DNA from 2 places in the Gordonia sp. NPDC062954 genome. Region 1 is predicted to be linked to the other one. Evidence: predicted binding sites of a transcription regulator. Region 1 holds the regulator's gene; the other holds the start of a gene.
What was found. Region 1 encodes LexA, which represses DNA repair genes until DNA is damaged. Its sites were predicted from a motif close to CGAACANNTGTTCG; they were not measured.

Region 1 (9,891 bases):
TGGTCGCCGAAGGCCACCTGCGGCCGGGATGGGATCGGCCCGCGAGCTGACCGCGGCACCACGTCCGGCCACCGCGCGGAAAACGGGATGCGTCCCGCACGTCGAGCGTGACATCATGGATGTCACCCATGACAGAATCAGCAATCACACCACCACCTCATCCGGCCAACCGAGATCTGGCCGACTCCGATCTGGCCGACCTGCCCGACGCATCCGATGACGGCACCACCGGGCGCGACATCTTGGCGGGGTTGTCCCGACCGACCACCGGTGAGCTCCAGCTCGAGGAACGCGCGTCTCTGCAGCGTGTCGCCGGTCTTTCCACCGAACTCACCGACGTCACCGAGGTCGAGTACCGCCAACTGCGCCTCGAGCGGGTGGTCTTGGTAGGCGTCTGGACCGAGGGCACCGCCGCCCAGGCCCGGGCCAGCATGACCGAACTCGCCGCGCTGGCCGAGACCGCGGGCTCGCAGGTACTCGACGCGTTGATCCAGCGACGTTCGCGGCCCGACTCGGCCACCTACATCGGTTCGGGAAAGGCCGACGAACTGCGCGCGGCCGTCTTGGAGACGGGTGCGGACACGGTGATCTGCGATGGTGAACTCACCCCGGCACAGCTGACCGCCCTGGAGAAGGTGGTCAAGGTCAAAGTCATCGACCGTACCGCGCTGATCCTCGACATTTTCGCGCAGCACGCGACTTCGCGGGAAGGCAAGGCCCAGGTGTCGCTGGCACAGATGGAATACATGCTCCCGCGACTGCGTGGTTGGGGTGAGTCGATGTCGCGGCAGGCCGGCGGTCGTGCCGGCAGCAACGGTGGTGTCGGTCTGCGTGGACCGGGTGAGACGAAGATCGAGACCGACCGCAGGCGGATTCGCGAACGGATGGCCAAGTTGCGCCGCGAGATCCGCGCGATGAAGAAGTCCCGCACGGTGATGCGTGCGGCCCGCGAGCGCAACGAGATTCCGCGGCTCACCGTGGCCGGCTACACCAACGCGGGTAAGTCCAGCCTGGTCAATGCGATGACCGGCTCGGGTGTCCTGGTGCAGGATGCGCTGTTCGCCACCCTGGATCCGACCACCCGCCGCGCCACACTCGATGATGGTCGAGCAGTGGTGTTCACCGACACCGTCGGGTTCGTCCGACATCTGCCCACACAGCTGGTCGAGGCGTTCCGGTCGACTCTGGAAGAAGTGGTGGACGCTGATCTGCTGCTCCACGTCGTCGACGGTGCCGACCCGTTCCCGGTCGAGCAGATCTCCGCGGTGCGCCGCGTCATCAACGAGGTCGTCGCCGAGGAGGGTGCCACCGCGCCGCCCGAACTGTTGGTGGTCAACAAGATCGACGCAATCGATGCCACCCGGATGGCGGAGTTGCGGGGCGCGCTCGGCGACGCGGTGTTCGTGTCCGCGCGCACCGGCGAAGGTTTGCCGGAACTGTTCGAGCAGGTGCGCGAGTTCATCGGTCGGTCCGACGTGGAACTGACCATCGACGTGCCCTACACCCGTGGCGACCTCATCTCGCGTATCCACGAGGAGGGTGAGGTGCTGACCAGCGAGCACACCGCCGACGGCACCACCATGCGGGTCCGGGTCCCGGCCGCGTTCGCGGGCATCCTGGAGCCATTGCGGGCCTGACCGGACAGCAGACGGCCCCGCCGCAGGTCATGCGACGGGGCCGTGGTCGACGTTGCGGTCAGTCTGCGTCGAGATCCTTGGCGACAAGTGCGGCGATCGCGTCGAGGGTGCTCTGATCGTCGGCGGTCACCACCACCTCGGTACCCTTCTCCGCCCCCAGGGTCATGATCATCAGCGCCGAACCGGCATCCACCGGGTCACCGCCCTCGAGTGACAGAGTGACGGTGGCGCCGGTGTCGGCCACCGCCTCGGCGATGATCGTCGCGGGACGGGCGTGCAGGCCGACGGCCGAGCCGACGGTGACTGTGGTGCTGGGCATTGGTGATACTCCTTTGCTTGTGGGTTCAAATCTCGAGCCGGGTGCGTTGCAGTCGGGATCGTCGCGGTCGGGAATGTTGCGGTCGATGTCGACTGAGTCTGCCCGAACAGCGCTCAAGCGGGGACGGTTTGGACGTCTTCGAAGCGTCCGGCGTGTTGCCGGTTGGCATGCCACTGCTTGGCTGTGATGACGGCGAACGCGCTCAGGACGGTTCCGGCGGCCAGGGCGACGAGGAACAGAATCCAGTTGTTCATGGCGAAGAACACGAAGATACCGCCGTGCGGTGCGCGCAGTTCGACACCGAATGCCATCACCAGGCCGCCCGCGAGCGCTCCGCCGGCCATCATCGAGGGGATCACCCGGAACGGGTCGGTGGCGGCGAACGGGATGGCTCCCTCGGAGATGAACGAGGCGCCGAGCAGCCATGCGGCCTTGCCGTTCTCACGCTCGGGCTCGGTGAACAGCTGCGGACGCAGCACCGTGGCCAGTGCCATGGCCAGCGGCGGCACCATGCCGGCACACATCACCGCCGCCATGATCTGCAGCTGTGCGGGTCCGCCGATGGCCAGGCCGGTGGTGGCGAACAGATAGGCCGCCTTGTTGACGGGTCCACCGAGGTCGAAGCACATCATCAGGCCGAGGACCACGCCCAACACCACTGCGGAGCCTCCCGACATGCTGTTGAGTGCGTCGGTCATCTGGTCGGTCACCCAGGCCAGCGGCTTGCCGAGGAGCATGTAGAGCAGCACGCCGATCACCATGCTGCCCAGCAGTGGGATGATGACCACCGGTTGCAGTCCGCGTGCCCACTGCGGCAACGGGATCCGGGCGATCCACAAGCACACGACACCGGCGATGAGGCCGCCGACCAGTCCGCCGATGAAGCTCGCGCCCACGGCGACCGAGACCAGGCCGGCCACGAATCCCGGCGCGATGCCCGGTCGGTCGGCGATGGCGAACGAGATGTAGCCGGCCAACACCGGGACCAGCATGCCCATGGCCAGCGAGCCGACTGCGAAGAGTACGGCGCCGATGTACTGGCCGACTCCGCCGGCCGGGAGGTCCCAGAGACTGTTGTTCAGTGCGATGAAAGCGCCGTCGGACAGTGAGCCGGCTTCATCGAGGGTGCTGTTGGCGATCTCGTAACCGCCGAGGAAGGGCAGGAAGCCCAATGCGATGAGCAAGCCGCCGGCCGCGACGAACGGGATCATGTAGCTCACACCCGTCATCAGCGCCTGTCGGACCTGGCCGCCGAGACCGACGCCCGCAGTCCCGGATGCCTCCGTTTCGGCGCCGTCGTCGTCGGCGGCGCCGCTGACCACGGTCGCCGACGGATTCTTCGACGCGGCAACCGCTTCGGCGATCATCGCGTCGGGTTCGTTGATCGCGCGTTTGACGCCCGAGGCGACCACGGGTTTGCCGCGGAAACGATCCTTGCCCTTCACCCCGACATCGGTGGCGAAGATCACGGCGTCGGCATCGGCGATGACCTGGGGATCGAACGAGGTGGTCGCCGAGGAACCCTGGGTTTCCACGTGGAAGTCGACGTCGGCGCGTTCGGCCGCGTACTTGAGTGCGTCGGCGGCCATGTAGGTGTGGGCGATACCGGTGGGGCAGGCGGTGATCGCCACGACAGACGGCCGTCGGTCGGCGTCGCCGGCGTCTGGTGCCGTGGGCGTTGTCTCGGGGGTCGCCACCGTGGATGTCGCCGCCGGCGTCTGGGTGGGCTGCGGGTTGATGGCCTCGTCGACGAGTTGTACGACGCGCTCGTCGCTGTCGGCCGCCCGCAGCGAGTCGACGAACTCCGGACGCACCAGCGACCGGGCCAGCGAGCTGAGCAGCTTCATGTGCTCGGAGGCGCCGCCTTCGGGTGCGGCGATGAGGAACACCAGGTCGGCGGGACCGTCCGGGGCGCCGAAGTCGACCTTTCGCGACAGGCGCGCCATCGCGAGGGAGGCTGCGGTGACCGACGCGGCGCGCGCGTGCGGGATCGCGATTCCGCCGGGCAGTCCGGTGGCGGACTTGGCCTCGCGATCGAGCGCGCCGCGGGCCAGCACGGTGGCGTCGGTGGTGCGGCCGGCCGAGGCCAGCCGATCGGCGAGGTAACCGATCACGGCCGCCGGGTCGTCGCCGGCGTCCACGTCGAGGCTCACCGTCTGTGGGGTGATGATCTGTTCTGACATGGGTTTTCCTTCGTGCGGGTGCTTGTCGGAAGGTGGATTTGCTTCGGTGTCAACGCAAGGGGATCGTCAACCTGCACTGGCGGCCCCGGTGAGGTCGGTGACGGAGACGTTGTCCGGATCGATCTGATCGGGATAGGGCGGTTGAGTGCCGGCCAGAGCGGTGGCCGCAGAGCCGTACGCCACGGCCATCCGGAGCCGTTCGGGTTCTTCGGCACCACTGCATTCGGCGATGAGATAACCGGTGAGGGCAGCGTCGCCGGCGCCGACGGTGCTGCGCGGCACGATGGGCGGTGGGGTCGCGAACCATGCGCCTGTCGAGGTGACCAACAGGGCGCCGGCGGCGCCGAGAGTGGCGAGGATCGCCGCCCCGGTGCGGTGCGCCAGCACGGTGGCGGCGGCGATCAGGGGAGCGTGGTCGCCACGCGCAGATGCCGTCGACAACTCCGCCGGGTCGACACCGGTGGCCTCGGCGAGCTCTTCCTCATTGGGCTTGAGGAGATCGACCGGCCCGGTGACCGCCGCGGCGAGCGGAGCGCCGGAGGTGTCCACCGCCACCCGGCAACCCGTATCGGCAAGTGCGTCGACGACCGTGCGGTACCAGTTGTGCGGCAGCCCCGGCGGCAGCGAGCCGCACAACGCCACCCAGCGGGCATCGTTGGCATTGGCGAGGACCAGCTCGGTCAGTTCGGCGGCCGACGCGTCGTCGAGCACGAAACCGGGTGCGTTGACCTTCGTGGTGGTGCCGTCGGGGTCGACGATGGTGACGTTGGACCGGACCTCACCGTCGATCGCGAGTGTCAGGTAGGGCAACGCGACCGAGTCGAGCGCCGCGAGCAGCGGGTCACCGGCGCGCGCCGGGAGCAGTGCCCGCGTTCCGATACCCGCAGCGGATGCCACCCGGGCGACGTTGACGCCCTTGCCGCCCGGTTCGGTGCGGACGTTGCTCGCACGCTGGACCGCGCCATGGCTCAACGGCGCGGTCAGTTCCAGCGTCCGGTCCAGACTCGGATTTGCTGTCACGGTCACGATCGCCGGCGAACGGCCGGGGTCGACCCGGCCGGCGGCCGAAGCCGGGTGGGGGTCTGTCATGGATTCCCTCTCCGTGGTGTGGTCGGTGATCACGCGATCACCGTCTCGATGCCGTGGTCGGCGAGTGCCCCCGCGAAGTCGGGGTCGATACCGGTGTCGGTGATCAGTACGTCGATGTCGGCGAGCGCGGCGAAGGACGTGAGATCTTCATGGCCCGCCTTCGACGAGTCCGCCAGAACGACGACGCGGTGGGCGGAACGGACGATCGCCGACTTGATCGCTGCCTCGTCCGGATCCGGGGTGGACAGACCGTGGGCGATGCTGATGCCGTTGGTGCCGACGAAGGCCGTGGTGATGCGCAGCCGTTCGAGTGCGGCGACGGTGTCGGCGCCGACCATCGCCTGGGTGAGTCCGCGGACTCGGCCGCCGAGCACATGCAGGGTCTCGGCGCCCTGTGCGGCCAGGGCGCCGGCGATGGGAATGCTGTGGGTCATCAACGTCAGTCGGCGGTCACGGGGGAGTGCGAGGGCGGCCTGGTAGGTGGTGGTGCCGGCGTCGATGAACACCGACCCGCCGTCGGGTGGGAGGAAGCGCGACGCGGCCGCACCGATCGCGAGCTTCTGGTCGGTGTGCGACATCAGGCGTTCGTCGATGCCCTGTTCGCCGACGACCGGCGTCGCGCCGGGACGTACGGCGCCACCATGGACGCGCTGGAGGTGTCCGTTGCGTTCCAGCACAGCGAGATCGCGGCGGACGGTCTCGCTCGTCACGTCGAACAACGAGGCCAAAGCGGTGACCGAGGCGCGGCCGTTGACCCGTACCTGGTTGGCGATCGCCTGCTGACGTTCTTCCGCGTACACGATGTCCTCGTCTGTTGATTTGATTGGCTTTGGATGTGGGTATATCTGTGTTTACGCCTGTTTATGTTGACAAGTCAAGGTTTTCTTGTAACTTGGATCACAACGGTGACCAGTGGATCGTGGCGGCACACCGTGGCCCAGCCCGTCGGACAAGTGAGGATCTCGGTGGAGCACACACACGTACTGAACGGAACGCCGGTCGTCGGCGGACACGCCTACGGGCCCGCGATCTGGCCGGGTGAGCGTCCGGTGTATGACCCGGCCGTCGCCGCCCCAGTCCTCGAGGACGAACGCGACGTGGAGATCAAGCGGTTCACCGACGCGGCGGCCGCGGTCGCGGGGAGGCTGCGGGAGCGGGCATCACACGCCTCGGGTGCCGCGGCGGAGGTGTTGTCGGCGACGGCGGGTCTCGCCGAGGACCGCGGGTGGACCGGCGCGGCCTCGAAACTCATCACGACAGGGACGCCAGCGCCGGCGGCAGCGGTCGCCGCGACCGACCAGTTCGCGGAGATGTTCACCAAGCTCGGCGGCCTCATGGCCGAGCGCGTCACGGATCTCAACGATGTCCGGGACCGCGTGGTCGCCGAACTACTGGGAGTCCCCGAACCCGGGGTTCCGGAACCCGCCGAACCGTCTGTGCTGTTGGCCGACGATCTTGCTCCGGCCGACACGGCGGGACTGGACCCGACAAAGGTCACCGCGCTGGTCACACGGCTGGGCGGCCCGACCAGTCACACCGCGATCATCGCGCGACAACTCGGGATTCCGTGTGTGGTGGCGGTATCCGGCCTCGGTGAGGTGGCCGCCGGGACGACGGTGCTGGTCGACGGTACCGCGGGCACCCTGGAGGTCGAGCCGGATCCCGACGACGCCGCCGCGCGCGTGGCCGAGAGCCGGCGGATGGCGGAATTGGTGGCGGCCTGGGCCGGACCGGGAGTGACCGCCGACGGGCGACCGATCGCGGTCCTCGCCAATGTCGCCGATGGCACGTCGGCCCGGTCGGCGACCTCCCACCCGGTAGAGGGTGTCGGCCTGTTCCGTACGGAGTTGGCGTTTCTCGACCGCGCGGACGAGCCCTCGGTGGAGGAGCAGACGCGGCTCTATCGCGAGGTGCTCGACGCCTTCGAGGGGCGCAAGGTGGTGATCCGGACCCTCGATGCGGGCTCCGACAAGCCGCTGAAGTTCGTCACGCAGATCGAGGAGACCAATCCGGCACTCGGCGTGCGTGGCAACCGGATCGTCGATGCTCATCCGGGCATCCGGGCGGCCCAGCTCGACGCGATCGCGGCAGCCGCCGACGGACATCAACCGACGCCGTGGGTGATGGCGCCGATGATCGCCTCGGCGACCGAGGCCGCGGAGTTCGCCGGGGAGGTACGCCGACGCGGACTGATCGCCGGTGTGATGATCGAGGTGCCGGCGGCAGCGATCCTCGCCGAATCGATCCTGGCGGAGGTCGACTTCGTGTCGATCGGAACCAACGACCTGACCCAGTACACGATGGCCGCCGACCGGATGTCGGCGGAGCTCGCCGCTCTCACCGATCCCTGGCAGCCCGCGGTGCTCACCCTTATCGCCGGCGTGGCGCGTGCCGGTCAGGCCGCCGACAAACCCGTCGGGGTCTGCGGCGAGGCGGCAGCCGATCCGTTGCTCGCGTGTGTGCTGGTCGGACTCGGGGTCACGTCCCTGTCGACTGCGCCCGCGGCCTCGGCCGCGGTCGGCGCCAGGCTTGCGGAGGTGACCGTCGAGCAATGTCGTGCGGCCGCCGAGGCTGCCCTGGCGACGGCCGAACCCGCCGCGGCGCGTGCTGCTGCGACTGCGGTGCTGGCCGGCGCAGTGGTCGGCTGAGCGGCCGGCCCGCTCGGGTTCAGACCCGGCGCATCACGGTGACGACCTTGCCGAGAATGGCGGCGTCATCGCCCGAGATCGGGTCGAACAGATCGTTGTGCGGCATCAGCCAGACGTGGCCGTCCTTGCGCTTGAAGGTCTTGACCGTGGCCTCGCCGTCGATCATCGCTGCCACGATGTCGCCGTTGTCGGCGACACTCTGCTGGCGTACGACCACCCAGTCGCCGTCGCATATCGCCGCGTCGATCATCGACTCGCCGACCACGCGGAGCAGGAACAGTGAGCCCTCACCGACGAGTTCGCGGGGCAGCGGGAACACGTCCTCGACGGCTTCCTCGGCGAGAATGGGTCCACCCGCGGCGATCCGGCCGAGGACCGGTACGAACGTCGGGGTGGGCAACTGCGCGCCATCGCCCGATGCGGCCGTACCGCCCGGTGGGATGTGCTGGTCGCCGTCTTGGATGTTGACCGCGCGTGGGCGGTTGTGGTCGCGCTTGAGTAGACCTTTGCGTTCCAGGGTCCGCAGCTGGTGGGCCACCGACGACGTCGAGGTGAGGCCGACGGCATCGCCGATCTCCCGGATGCTCGGCGGATATCCGCGCTCGCGGACCGAGGCGCGGATGTACTCGAGGACGCCTCGCTGACGAGGGGTCAGGCTAGCCTCGACGACTTCCGGATCGGCGACCGCGCTATCCGATGCCTCCGTATCGGCTCCGGTCGGCGCCTGCGCCTCGGGTTTCGGCTTGCTGCTGATCCCGCGGGACGCGCCGCGCCGCCCGCCGGCTTTGTCGCTCATCGGTCGAGTCCTTCCTGTCGCCGAAACCGGCAGTGGCCGATTACGGGTTGCCGGTCTGGATCGAAAAACTGCTGGTCTGTTCGGGGAGACTGCTCGGCTGGTTCGGAGCTGCTGTTCAGGGCCCATCCACGCACGTCACCATGTCGCCGACAGTAGCCGAACATTTTGACATGTTCAAACATGTGTTCGACGTGTGTCGAGACATTGTCGGACCCACGTGCTACAAATCGAACATGCGTTCTCTCGAACACATGAGCGACGTGCGTTCGAGAGGCGCCCGAGGTTCGATCCGACTCGTTCCCAGGAGGACACGATGAGCACAGCGACCCTTCATCGGCAGACGCAGTACGCACCGGCTGCGTCCCCGATGCACCCGGCATCCGGGCGCCCTGCAGACGTCCCGACGCGCGACAGAGTCCCGGCCGGGCATGTCTCCCGACCGCGGCGGCGGGGGCGATATGACTCCACTGGGCCCACGAGGCGTCGACCGGGCGGGTCCGGTGCCCCCGCGGCACGGGTGTCGGGGACGAGTTGTGCGTCGCCGGGAGTCGACCGTAGGTTCGTGCGTCGACGCGCGACGGTCGCAGCCGTGGTGCTCGGTGGGGCGCTCGCGGTGCTGGTGTGGGCGGTCGCCATCGTCGGCTCCAACTATGCCGCGTCGGTGCAACCGAGCCCTACCGGGACCGAGGTGGTCCACGTGCGGCAGGGTGATTCGTTGAGCTCCATCGCCGATCGCATCGCGCCGGATGTGCCACGCCAGGCCGTCATCGAGCAGATCGTCGAACGCAACAAACTCGCCGGCTCCGGCCTGCGGGTGGGGCAGGCTTTGATCGCACCCGCATACAGCTGAGGGCCTGACGGTATCCTCGATGGCACAGGGTCCGGCCGGGAACCGGCACGGCGTGACGGGTGACCGGTACGCCGGTGTGTCCAGAGACGTGCGTGAGGACGACATGCGCTGCCCGTTTTGCAAGAACGAAGACACCAAGGTCATCGACTCGCGTGTCGCCGACGAGGGGCAGGCGATCCGACGGCGCCGTTCGTGTGCGGAGTGCGGTCGCCGATTCTCCACCGTCGAGAGTGCCGTGCTGTCGGTCGCCAAACGCAACGGGGTCACCGAGCCGTTCAGTCGGGAGAAGGTGATGCGCGGGGTTCGTCGGGCCTGCCAGGGCCGAGACGTCGCCGAGGACGCGCTCGCCAAGTTGGCCCAGCAGGTCGA
Region 2 (9,891 bases), on a different contig from region 1:
CCTCCCCTGAGGACGGTGTGGTCGACGCCTACCATCGCGTCTTCGGATATCCGGGACTGCACGTGGTAGACGGTTCGACCGTGTCGGCGAATCTCGGAGTCAATCCGTCATTGACCATCACCGCACAGGCCGAGCGCGCAATGGCGCTGTGGCCCAATGCCGGAGAATCCGACCCTCGCCCACAACTCGGATCGGACTATGTGCCCGTGGAAGCGGTCGAACCATATCGCCCGGCCGTGCCACCATCGGCGCCGGGTGCACTCCGTCTGCCGATCACTCCGGTGCAGCGGTGGGCGTGATCGGCCGGCCGGCCTGGATACGCCGCCCGACCTGACGGATCGGGGCGTACGGTGTCGCGTATCGCGCACCACGAGGGTTGTTGTGCAACCGATGTGGCCGTCGGGTACGCGACACCGTTGCGGCGCCGTTGTTTCACGCTATGGAGTTCTCAAGGGACGGTTGCGGTCCCGACCGGGATCGGGTGCGTGGGAAGACTTGGCTGCGTGACCTACTCGCCGGTCAGCGTGGCTCAGGCGGCGGCGGGTAGGTTGTCGAGGTTCATCGTGCGTCGGTTGTAGGCCGGTATCGGCCGACGTGTCGGGTCGACAGCGACGGGTGGGATGAGCCAGGGATGTCGGTCGTGACCCATGATCACCTCCCACCCGTTATGGTGGATGTCGGCATGACACGACGGGCACAGCAAACATCCGTTATCCAACACCGTGATTCCACCATCAGCCCAATGCACAATATGATGGCCCTGGCAGCGGGAGGCCGCCACACCGCATTTGATGCAACACTCGTCGCGTTTGTGCAACGCTTTACGCAGATGGGCTGGGAACAGGCGTTTGTCTTTACTCATCTCCATCGGCACCGCCTCACCATCGACGATCGCGACCGTCGCGGTGGTGTCACACGTCAGGGTGCGCAGCATGGCTTCGGAGATCGACCCCAGGAACGGCAGTTCGGCCAGATCAGGAGTATCGGCGGGCACCGACACCAGCATCTGGTGACGCGGTGCCGAGGCCGCATCGCCGCTGCGGGCAGCGATATCCAGCAACGCTTCGAGGGCGTCGGCATGCCGGCGCTCGGTGGAACGCGCATCCGGTGAACCGTCAGGTTCAGGGCGCGGAGCCGCCAACTCTTCCATCGCAGCCGAGAATTTTTCGCCGACCTCGGTGTTGAGGTCGGCGCGCACCTGCAGCCGTCCGTCACCGTCGACATCGTGGGTGAGCGTGTTGAGGTTGCGGTCTTCGGAGGCGGGTAGCCCACCGGTGTCCTCAGCGGCCTGGTTACCCAGACGACGGGCACGTTTGCCGATGTCGGCGGGGGTGGCGCCGGAAAAGAAGTGGGCGAGAAGTTCGGTCACGATGTTTAGACGCGCCACATCGTCGATCGGTTCCGCTGATCTTTTCCCGACATGATCGACACCTTTACCCACCGCGTCGACATGCTCGGCGGAGATCGCCCCATCAGCGGCGTGCGCGGCCAGGGTCGGCAGTTTCTCGCGGGCGGTCGCGATGCGGATCAGACGGGTCGCCACCGCCGGCGCGAGCCCCATCACGATCAACAACTCGCTGAGTTTGCGGCCGTGGTCGCGGGCCACACCCAGTCGGTCCAGATGGCCGACCACCGTCGCGGCGTGATGGTCGATCAGATTACGCAACGTGACCAGTGTGGTCATCGCATCGAACGCTGCCCGACCCGACATATCGTCGCCCAAGTGCAGGTCACGAACAGAATCAGTGATGGTGGTGAGATCCCCCGAAGCTCCCATGACTCCACTATGGTCGAACACCAGTTCGACGTCAAGGAAATTCTTGAAAATAGTGCAGAAGATTTTTGAGCGGGTGGGGTGGTTTCGATACGCGACGGGCTCGCAAGCTCGCACGCCGCTACTCAACCAACGAAAAGGGGGCGGCGGCACGTAGGGCGGGCGCCGCTACTCAACCAACGAAAAGGGGGCGGCGGCACGTAGGACGGGCGCCGCTACTCAACCAGCGAGGGGGGCGGCCGTGCATGGGGTGGCACGCCGCTACCCAACGAGCGACAGGGGCAGCGGTGCATGGCGTGGCACGCCGCTACCCAACGAGGAACGGACAGCGGGCTCGCAGGCTTGCGCCGACTGATCCGGTGAGACCGTCAGAAGTACTGGGCCCCACCATCAATGGAGATGTGCTCGGCGGTGATGAACTTCGATTCGTCGGAGGCGAGGAACGCGACGACGTTCGCGATCTCCGACGGCTCGGCGACGAACTGGTTGAGGAAGGTCATCCCCATGCCGGCCAGGCGCGGATTGGCCGCGTTGGTCTCCTCGATCCGCGCGACCATCTGTCCGGAGCCCATCGGCGTGGCGACGGCACCGGGGTGGATGCTGTTGACCCGGATGTCGTGATTGCCCAACTCCGCAGCGAAAGCCCGTGTCATCCCCACCAACGCATGCTTGCTGGTGGTGTAGTGAACCATGAAGGGCTGCAACTTCTTACCGGCCAGCGAGCTGGTCAGGATGACCGATCCGCCACCTCGCTCGATGAGATGCGGCGCGGTCGCCGTGACGGTGTTCCACACGCCGATGACGTTGATGTCCATCACGTCGCGGAAGCTGGTCGGAGTCACCTCGTCCCAGGTCTCCGGAATGCAGATGCCGGCATTCGCCACCACCACATCCAAGCCGCCGACCATGGCGACGCCCTCGGCGACGACCTCCCGGAGCGCCTCGAGATCTCGCACATCGCATTGCCGCAGGTGCGCCGCGGCGCCCTGCTCCTCGACAAGACGACGGGTCTCGTCGAGGTCTTCCGGGGTGGCCGGGTCATACGGTACGCCGGGCAACGGGCCGGCGATGTCGACGCCGACGATGGTCGCCCCTTCAGCTGCGAGTCGGACGGCGTGGGCACGGCCCTGGCCGCGGGCCACACCGGTGATGAAGGCGATTTTGTGGTCGAGTCTTCCCATGGTGTGAAGTCCTTTCGTGAGCCGATGCCCGAACTGGTCTCCCACTCAGAGCGGCAGACCCTGTTCCAGCAGATCGACCGCGTTGAGCAGGGTGGCGAGCAGGTCGTCGTCGGTGGGGTCATCCCTGGATTGTGCGAAGTGAAACATCACTCCGCCCGCGGCGGCAATGAACACCCGTAGGCGAAGGTCATCGGACTGCACGCCCAGGTAGTCGGCGAAGAAGTCTGTCGCCTCCGAAATCGCTCTGTCGCTTTCGATCTGGTAGGCGGTTCGCAGCGTCGGCTCGGACTGGATCAGCCGCATGCGTGCGGAGTTGCTCACCCACTCGTCGGCGGTCCCGATGCGGAACATCTGTCCGATCAACCGGCGCAGCAGATCGAAATGCCCCAGCCCGGGCGGGATGGCGGCGATTGCGTCGTGCCGAGCTTCCTCCAGATCGTCGGAGATGACGACCTGCTCCTTGGAGGCGAAGTACCGGAAGAACGTGGTGTGAGAGACCTCTGCCTCGCGCGCGATCTGCTCAACTGTCGTGTGGGTGTAGCCGTTCTCGGCGAACAGCTTCATCGCCGCGTCGCGGATCGCTTTGCGGGTGCGAATCTTGTTCTTCTCCCGCAAACCGACCCGACGCCCCGGGCCGCAGCCCGGGGACGTCGTCGGTGTGGCCATTTGTCGGTGACCTCCCTGATCAGGTCGCCGGGGCGACCGCCTGCCGCTCGTTGTCGGCATCGAGGTGTTCGAGCCCGCGGTCGCGGACCGCACCACCCTCGATGTCGAAGTTCACCACAAGACGATCCAACCACTTCGGCAGCCCCCAGGCGCGATCACCCAGCAGAGCGATGATCGCCGGCACCACCATCATCCGGATGATGAAGGCGTCGAACGCCACTGCCACCGCAAGCGAGAAGCCGAGCATCTTGGCCGTGGTGTCAGGCGCGAGCATGAACGCGGCGAACACGCTGATCATGATGATCGCGGCGGAGGTGACCACACGCGCACCGTGCCGATATCCGGCGATGATGGCGTCCTTGGCGGACATCCCGTGGATGTACTCCTCGCGCATTCGGGTCACCAGGAACACCTGATAATCCATCGCCAGGCCGAACACCACGCCGATCAGGAAGATCGGCAGGAACGACAGGATGGGCTTGGTGTTGTCGATCAGGCCCAGTGCGCCTTCCTGGAAGAAGAGCACCGTCATGCCGAAGGTGGCGAGCACGGAGAAGATGAAGCCGAGGGTGCCGATCAGGGGCACCCAGATCGAGCGGAAGACGCCGATCATGATCAGGAATGCCAGCCCGACCACGACCACCAGATACGGGATCAGCGCACTGTCGAGTTTGGCCGACAGATCCGACAGGATCGCCGTCTGCCCACCGACATGCAGTTCCACCCCGGCGGCTTCGGCGGTGGGCGCGTAGTCGCGGATCGTCTCCATCAGATCGTGCGTTGCGGCATCCGATGGCGCGCTGATCGGCGTCACCGAGATGAGTGCGGTGTCCGCTCCCACCTGTGGCTGCGGTGTTCCGTTACCCATCCAGGTGAGCGTGGCGGCGTTGGCCACGTCGTCGAGCGTCGCGATATGTTCCACGGCACTGTCGGCCGCAGCGCTGACGTCACCGTCTTCGGTGTGCAGCACCACCAGCAGCGGCCCGTTGATGCCCTCACCGAAACCGCGCTGCAGCAAGGTCTGCGCCTGCGCCTCGTCGTCGCTGGTCAGCGACATGCCGAGTTCCATCTTGGACATCGGGATCGCGGCCAGAGCCAGCACGGCGAGCCCCGCGACGATGAACGGGATCGGCCGATTGACCACTCTGCGACCGACTTTGACGCCCACGGTATCGAAGGTCGCACTCTCCTCAGCGTGCTTGATCCACGGTATGCGCGGGGTGAAGGCGAATCGGCCGACCGCGCCGAGCAGCGCCGGGATCAACGTGAGAGCTGCGACCACCGCCATGAACACGGCGACCGCGGCGCCCATACCCATCTGGGTGATCAGCGGGATGCCGATGACCATCAGGGCTGCGACGGCGATGATCACGGTGAGGCCGGCGAAGACGACGGCCGATCCGGCAGTGCCGACCGCTCGGCCGGCCGCATCGGCGGGATCACCACCCCGCATGCGCTCGGTCCGGTAGCGGGACACGATGAACAGCGCGTAGTCGATCGAGACGGCGATGCCGAGCATGGTGACGATCGCGGTAGCGGTCTCGTTGATGCTGAGGAACTCCGCCGACAGCGTGAGCAGCATGATGGTGATCATCACGCCCACCAGGCCGGTGACCAGCGGGATGAATGCCGCCACGAGCGCACCGAACGCGACGATCATGACCACGAAGGCGACCGCGAAACCGATCAGCTCGGCAGTCCCACCGGCCTCCATGACCTGCATGAGCGAGCCGGTGGCCTCCACCCGCAGGCCATCACCACTGTGCTGGGCGAGGATCTCCTGCAGCTGCTCCTTCTCCTCGACGGTGAGATCCATGATCTCGATGTTCTGGCGGATCTGGATCAGGCCCACCCGACCTTCGTCGCCGAGGACCGACGCGCCGATGGTCGGGTTGGCCTGCGCGGCCACCACCGGGTTGACCACGGTGCTCGCATCGGTCAGATCGGGCAGTGTCTTGAGGTTCTCGACCAGCGCGTTGATCTGATCGGTGTGCGCGGCCAGCCCGTCGTCGGCGGCCACGAGCACGCTGGTCGACGCTTGCGACTGCTGCTCCATGACCTGCGGGAAGTACTCCTCGATCTGCGAGGTGGCGGTACCGGAGTCGGTACCCGGCAGGCTGAAGTCCTTCGCGAACTTCGGGCTCAGCGCGCCCACCAAACCGGCCACCGTGACGGCGGCGAGCAGCCACGTCGCGATCACCCACCATTTGTGTCGGAAGCAGAATCTTCCGACTCGGAACAGCATTGAGGCCATCGTCTCCCTCTCGGATCGGCGGATCGCCGGCGGTCAAAAGTGTTAGTGACTACCACTTGTTACTGGATAACAATAAATGTCGGATTTCGCCACCGAGTCCGCCGCCAGAGTGTCGAATGCCTCCCTCCACGCACCACCGTGACGCGCACAATATCGAACACGCGTTCGCATGAGTCGGTATGCTCGCGTTCATGACCGCAGGTATGCAGTGGTCGCTGTTCGACCAGTCGACCCACACGGAGTTACGCTCGCTCGACCGCACATCCCGACACGTGCTGTCGGACGGCGCGTGGGTGGATCTACGTCCCGGATGGGTCGCCGGTTCGGCCGCACTCTTTGACCGCCTACACACGGCCGCTGCATGGCGCGCCGAGCGACGACGCATGTACGACCGGGTGGTCGACGTCCCGCGGCTGGTCGCGACCTACCATTCCGCCGAATCGTTTCCCGACCCGATGCTCGTCGCCGCACGTGACGCACTCAGCGGCCAATACCGCCGCGAGTTACCCGAAGGGTTCGCCACCGCGGGCCTGTGCCTCTACCGGGATGGTTCCGACAGCGTTGCCTGGCACGGCGACCGGATCGGGCGGGGCTCACACGAGGACACCATGGTGGCGATCGTGTCGTTGGGCTCACCCCGGCCGTTGCTGCTGCGTCCACGCGCCGGCGGCCCGTCGGTGCGCTTCGTGGTGGGCCCCGGTGACCTGCTGGTGATGGGCGGCAGCTGCCAGCGCACCTGGGAGCACGCGGTACCGAAGGCCTCCGGGGTCGGCCCACGCATCAGCGTCCAGTTCCGCCCCCGCGGCGTGTGGTGATCGGCGCAACCGAAATTCACCCGTTCCTGACGCCCCGCCAACATGGTCACGGTCGGTGGTGGTTGAATCGACGAGAAGGTCCACGCATCGGGGGGTTGTCAGTGAGTCTCAAGTCGCGCTTGTTTGCGCTCGCCGTCGGATCGGCGGCGGTGGCCATCGCAGTCTCCGCCGCACCCGCCCTCGCCGCTCCACTGGACTCCGTCTTCGGCAGCGCAGGCAGTTCCGGTTCCGGGAGTGCGGGCAGTTCGGATCTGCTCGATGCCGGTAGTTCAGCACTCGGCTCCTCGGGCGACAAGACCGAGCACTACGGCAAGCTGGGACGCGACAACGCCCCCAACGGGGTGAGGTCGATCAACGTCTGGGTGTACGCGCCGAACACGCAACCGATCAGCCCGGGTGTGTATCCCCGGAACTCACAACTCGGCGTCCGCTACAACTCGACGATCGATGCCGGGCCCGTCGTAGACGGCGACGAATGCGCGATGCAGATCCGGTTGAGCGGGCCGAAGGTGCCGAAGAAGGCGCAGCTCTTCAGCACGCAGGATTGCACGTCGGTCAAGCCCTACACGCTGCGCGCTCCGGGGTCGTACTCGATCAGCGTCACCGACACCATCTCCGGCGCCTCGAACGCGATCACCTTCGACGTCCAGTAGGCGCGGCCGCCCTTCGTGACACTCGGCTGGCGCCTCGTTCCTCAGACCACGAAGTCGGTCTTCGTGAGCTGTTCGGACATCGTCCACAGCTTGTCTCGGACGCCGGCGTCGTCAGCACGCTTGTGGTAGCCGGAGACACCCGGGGCCCCGCGGCTGCCGAACATCTCGGTCGGACCGTAAAAGGTGCCGTTCGTGGCATCCGGCGATGTCGCGGCGTACAGCGTGGGCAGCGCACCCTCGGCGGCACTCTGCGCGAAGATCTTGTTGCCGAACTTCATGAACACGTCCTCGACCGTCTCCGATCGCCCCTGTAGCTCCGTGGCCGCGTAAAGCCGAACATCAGATTCGCCATCTTTGAGTCCCCGTACGCACGCCACCGGCGGTATCTGCGCGCCTCCCAGTTCAGACCATCGAGGTCTATGCGTCCAATCTGATGCATGGATGACGAGAGCGTGACCACTCGGTCGGCGATCTTGGGCAGTAGCAGCGCGGTCAACGCGAAGTGTCCGAGATGATTGGTGCCCATCTGCATCTCGAATCCATCGGCGGTGCGGCGCATCGGAATCGCCATGACCCCGGCATTGTTGATCAGCACGTCGGCACCATCGCAGCTGTCGGCGAACGTCCGCACCGATGCCAGATCAGCCAGATCCAACTGGGCCACAGTCGCATTCGGACCGATTTCGGCTGCCACCGGCTGCGCCTTGTTGACATTGCGGCACGCCAGGGTCACGGTGGCACCGGCCTTTGCCAACGCTTTCGCCGTCTCGGCCCCCAGACCGCTGTTGGCTCCGGTCACCACGAACCGGCGCCCGGTCTGATCCGGGATGTCCGCGGTCGTCCACTTGCTCATCATGCCTCCCCATCGATGCTGTGCGCTGACTGCCAGCGACGCTATGGTCTCCGACCAACGTCGTCAACGAGCGATCACAACTGCCCGGTGACCCGGCGCGCCGGCCGGAGCAGACCGGCCACCACCGTGCCGATCGAGATTCCCGGCGGGCGCGTGGCAATCGAGCGCGGCGCGAACACCTGAGTCGGCTCACTGCGACCGCGCAGTGACCGCGTCCCCACCGGAATCCACTCACCTGCCTCGTCGTCGGTGGCGCAGGCCAGCGCCGCACCCGACGCCATCACCGAGCTGCCGGACTGTTTGGCCAGATCCGACAACCGCGCGCTTTCGTTCACCGCGTCACCGATCACCGTGTACTCGTAACGGGTCTCGGCGCCGATGTTGCCGGCGAACACCGTTCCGTAGGAGATACCCATTCCCCACCCGATGTCGAGTTCGTCCCCCAACCGATCGGCGAGGTCACGCGCCGCGGACAGTACCGACGTGGCAGGGTCGTCGAGTTCCACCGGCGCGCCGAAGATCGCCAGCGCCGAGTCGCCTTCGAACTTGTTGACGAAGCCGTGATGGCCGTCGACCACGTCGGCAACGATGGTGAAGAAGTCGTTGAGCAGCTCAGCGGTGGCCCCCGGATCCTGCCGCGCGGCCATACCGGTGGAGTCGATGATGTCCACGAACAGCACACCGACCGTCGCGTTGACTCCCCGCATACCCTCGCCGTGTTCGAGTGCCTGCGCCGCGACGGTGTCGCCGACATGGCGGGCGAAGAGCTGCCGCATCCGCTCGCGCTCCTCGAGTCCGATCACCATCGTGTTGAAGCCGTGCTGCAGCACGCCGAGTTCGGAGGAGTCGTAGACAGGCACCCGGACGGTGTAGTCGGCCGCGTCCACGCGCGTGACCGCATGGTGCAGATCGCTGAGCGGGTCGGCGATGGAACGACCTACGAGGGTGATCACCCGGATACCGGCGACCAGCGCCACCACCCCGAGGATGATGATCGTCCAGTCGACCGGACCGCTGACCGGCGGGAGCATATCCAACCATCGCCCGAGATTGAGCAGCAACAACCCGAACATCGGTACGGCGGAGCTCACCAGCCACACCGCGATCATCCGGCTGCGGACACCGTGAAAGACGTGTCGCGCCGGGAAGTCACGGAAGGCGACCACCGCCAGCGGTCGGGCCGCCCGTTCGGCGAACAGATAGGTGATACACGAACTCGACATCGCCGCGAGTAGAAAGGCCGCGGCGACCCCGGCCGTGCGCGACGACGACGGGTCGTCGGCGACGACGGCGTAGGAGCCGACGGCGGTGGTCCAGGCGGCCAGCGTGGCGATCACCTGATTGCGCGGTATGTGACGGATGGCTGCGCGGCGAGCGCGATCGGCGGGTATTCCGCTCACGAACCAATCGACCTGCGGTTTGATCAGTAGGACGCCAAACAGCATGTTGGTCAGCGTGCCGACGATGATGCCGGTGAGCACTGCCGGGAAGTTGGGGGCGCCGACCGTGCCCTCCAAGGTGAGCTGACTGCCGTTGTACGCCAGCTGCACCAGCAAAAAGGTCTCGATCCCGATCGCACAGTTCGTACCGATCAGCGCGATCGCGGCGGCTGCGGTCGCCCGCCGCGACATGCGGGCGCGTTGTGTGCGGGGCAGTTCTGCGAGGTCCCGAACGTTGGTGCCGCCGTGGCGGCCC

Region 2: the regulator LexA is predicted to act here: its motif matches at 1,792-1,805, upstream of ACIGKQ_RS03365 (HNH endonuclease signature motif containing protein).

The regions. Positions count from the first base shown of each region.
Region 1 is NZ_JBITWL010000003.1:208,294-218,184, forward strand. Features, by position in the region: gene dapF (diaminopimelate epimerase) at 1-50, shown strand, start outside; gene hflX (GTPase HflX) at 129-1,637, shown strand; gene ACIGKQ_RS05110 (HPr family phosphocarrier protein) at 1,696-1,956, opposite strand; gene ACIGKQ_RS05115 (fructose-specific PTS transporter subunit EIIC) at 2,070-4,139, opposite strand; gene ACIGKQ_RS05120 (1-phosphofructokinase family hexose kinase) at 4,206-5,228, opposite strand; gene ACIGKQ_RS05125 (DeoR/GlpR family DNA-binding transcription regulator) at 5,258-6,028, opposite strand; gene ACIGKQ_RS05130 (phosphoenolpyruvate--protein phosphotransferase) at 6,194-7,876, shown strand; gene lexA (transcriptional repressor LexA) at 7,896-8,672, opposite strand; gene ACIGKQ_RS05140 (LysM peptidoglycan-binding domain-containing protein) at 9,235-9,522, shown strand; gene nrdR (transcriptional regulator NrdR) at 9,626-9,891, shown strand, end outside.
Region 2 is NZ_JBITWL010000002.1:155,004-164,894, reverse strand. Features, by position in the region: gene ACIGKQ_RS03370 (FAD-dependent oxidoreductase) at 1-299, shown strand, start outside; gene ACIGKQ_RS03365 (HNH endonuclease signature motif containing protein) at 530-1,777, opposite strand; gene ACIGKQ_RS03360 (mycofactocin-coupled SDR family oxidoreductase) at 2,143-2,955, opposite strand; gene ACIGKQ_RS03355 (TetR family transcriptional regulator) at 3,001-3,621, opposite strand; gene ACIGKQ_RS03350 (MMPL family transporter) at 3,641-5,875, opposite strand; gene ACIGKQ_RS03345 (alpha-ketoglutarate-dependent dioxygenase AlkB) at 6,067-6,690, shown strand; gene ACIGKQ_RS03340 (hypothetical protein) at 6,792-7,343, shown strand; partial or broken gene ACIGKQ_RS03335 (SDR family NAD(P)-dependent oxidoreductase) at 7,385-8,196, opposite strand; gene ACIGKQ_RS03330 (adenylate/guanylate cyclase domain-containing protein) at 8,271-9,891, opposite strand, start outside.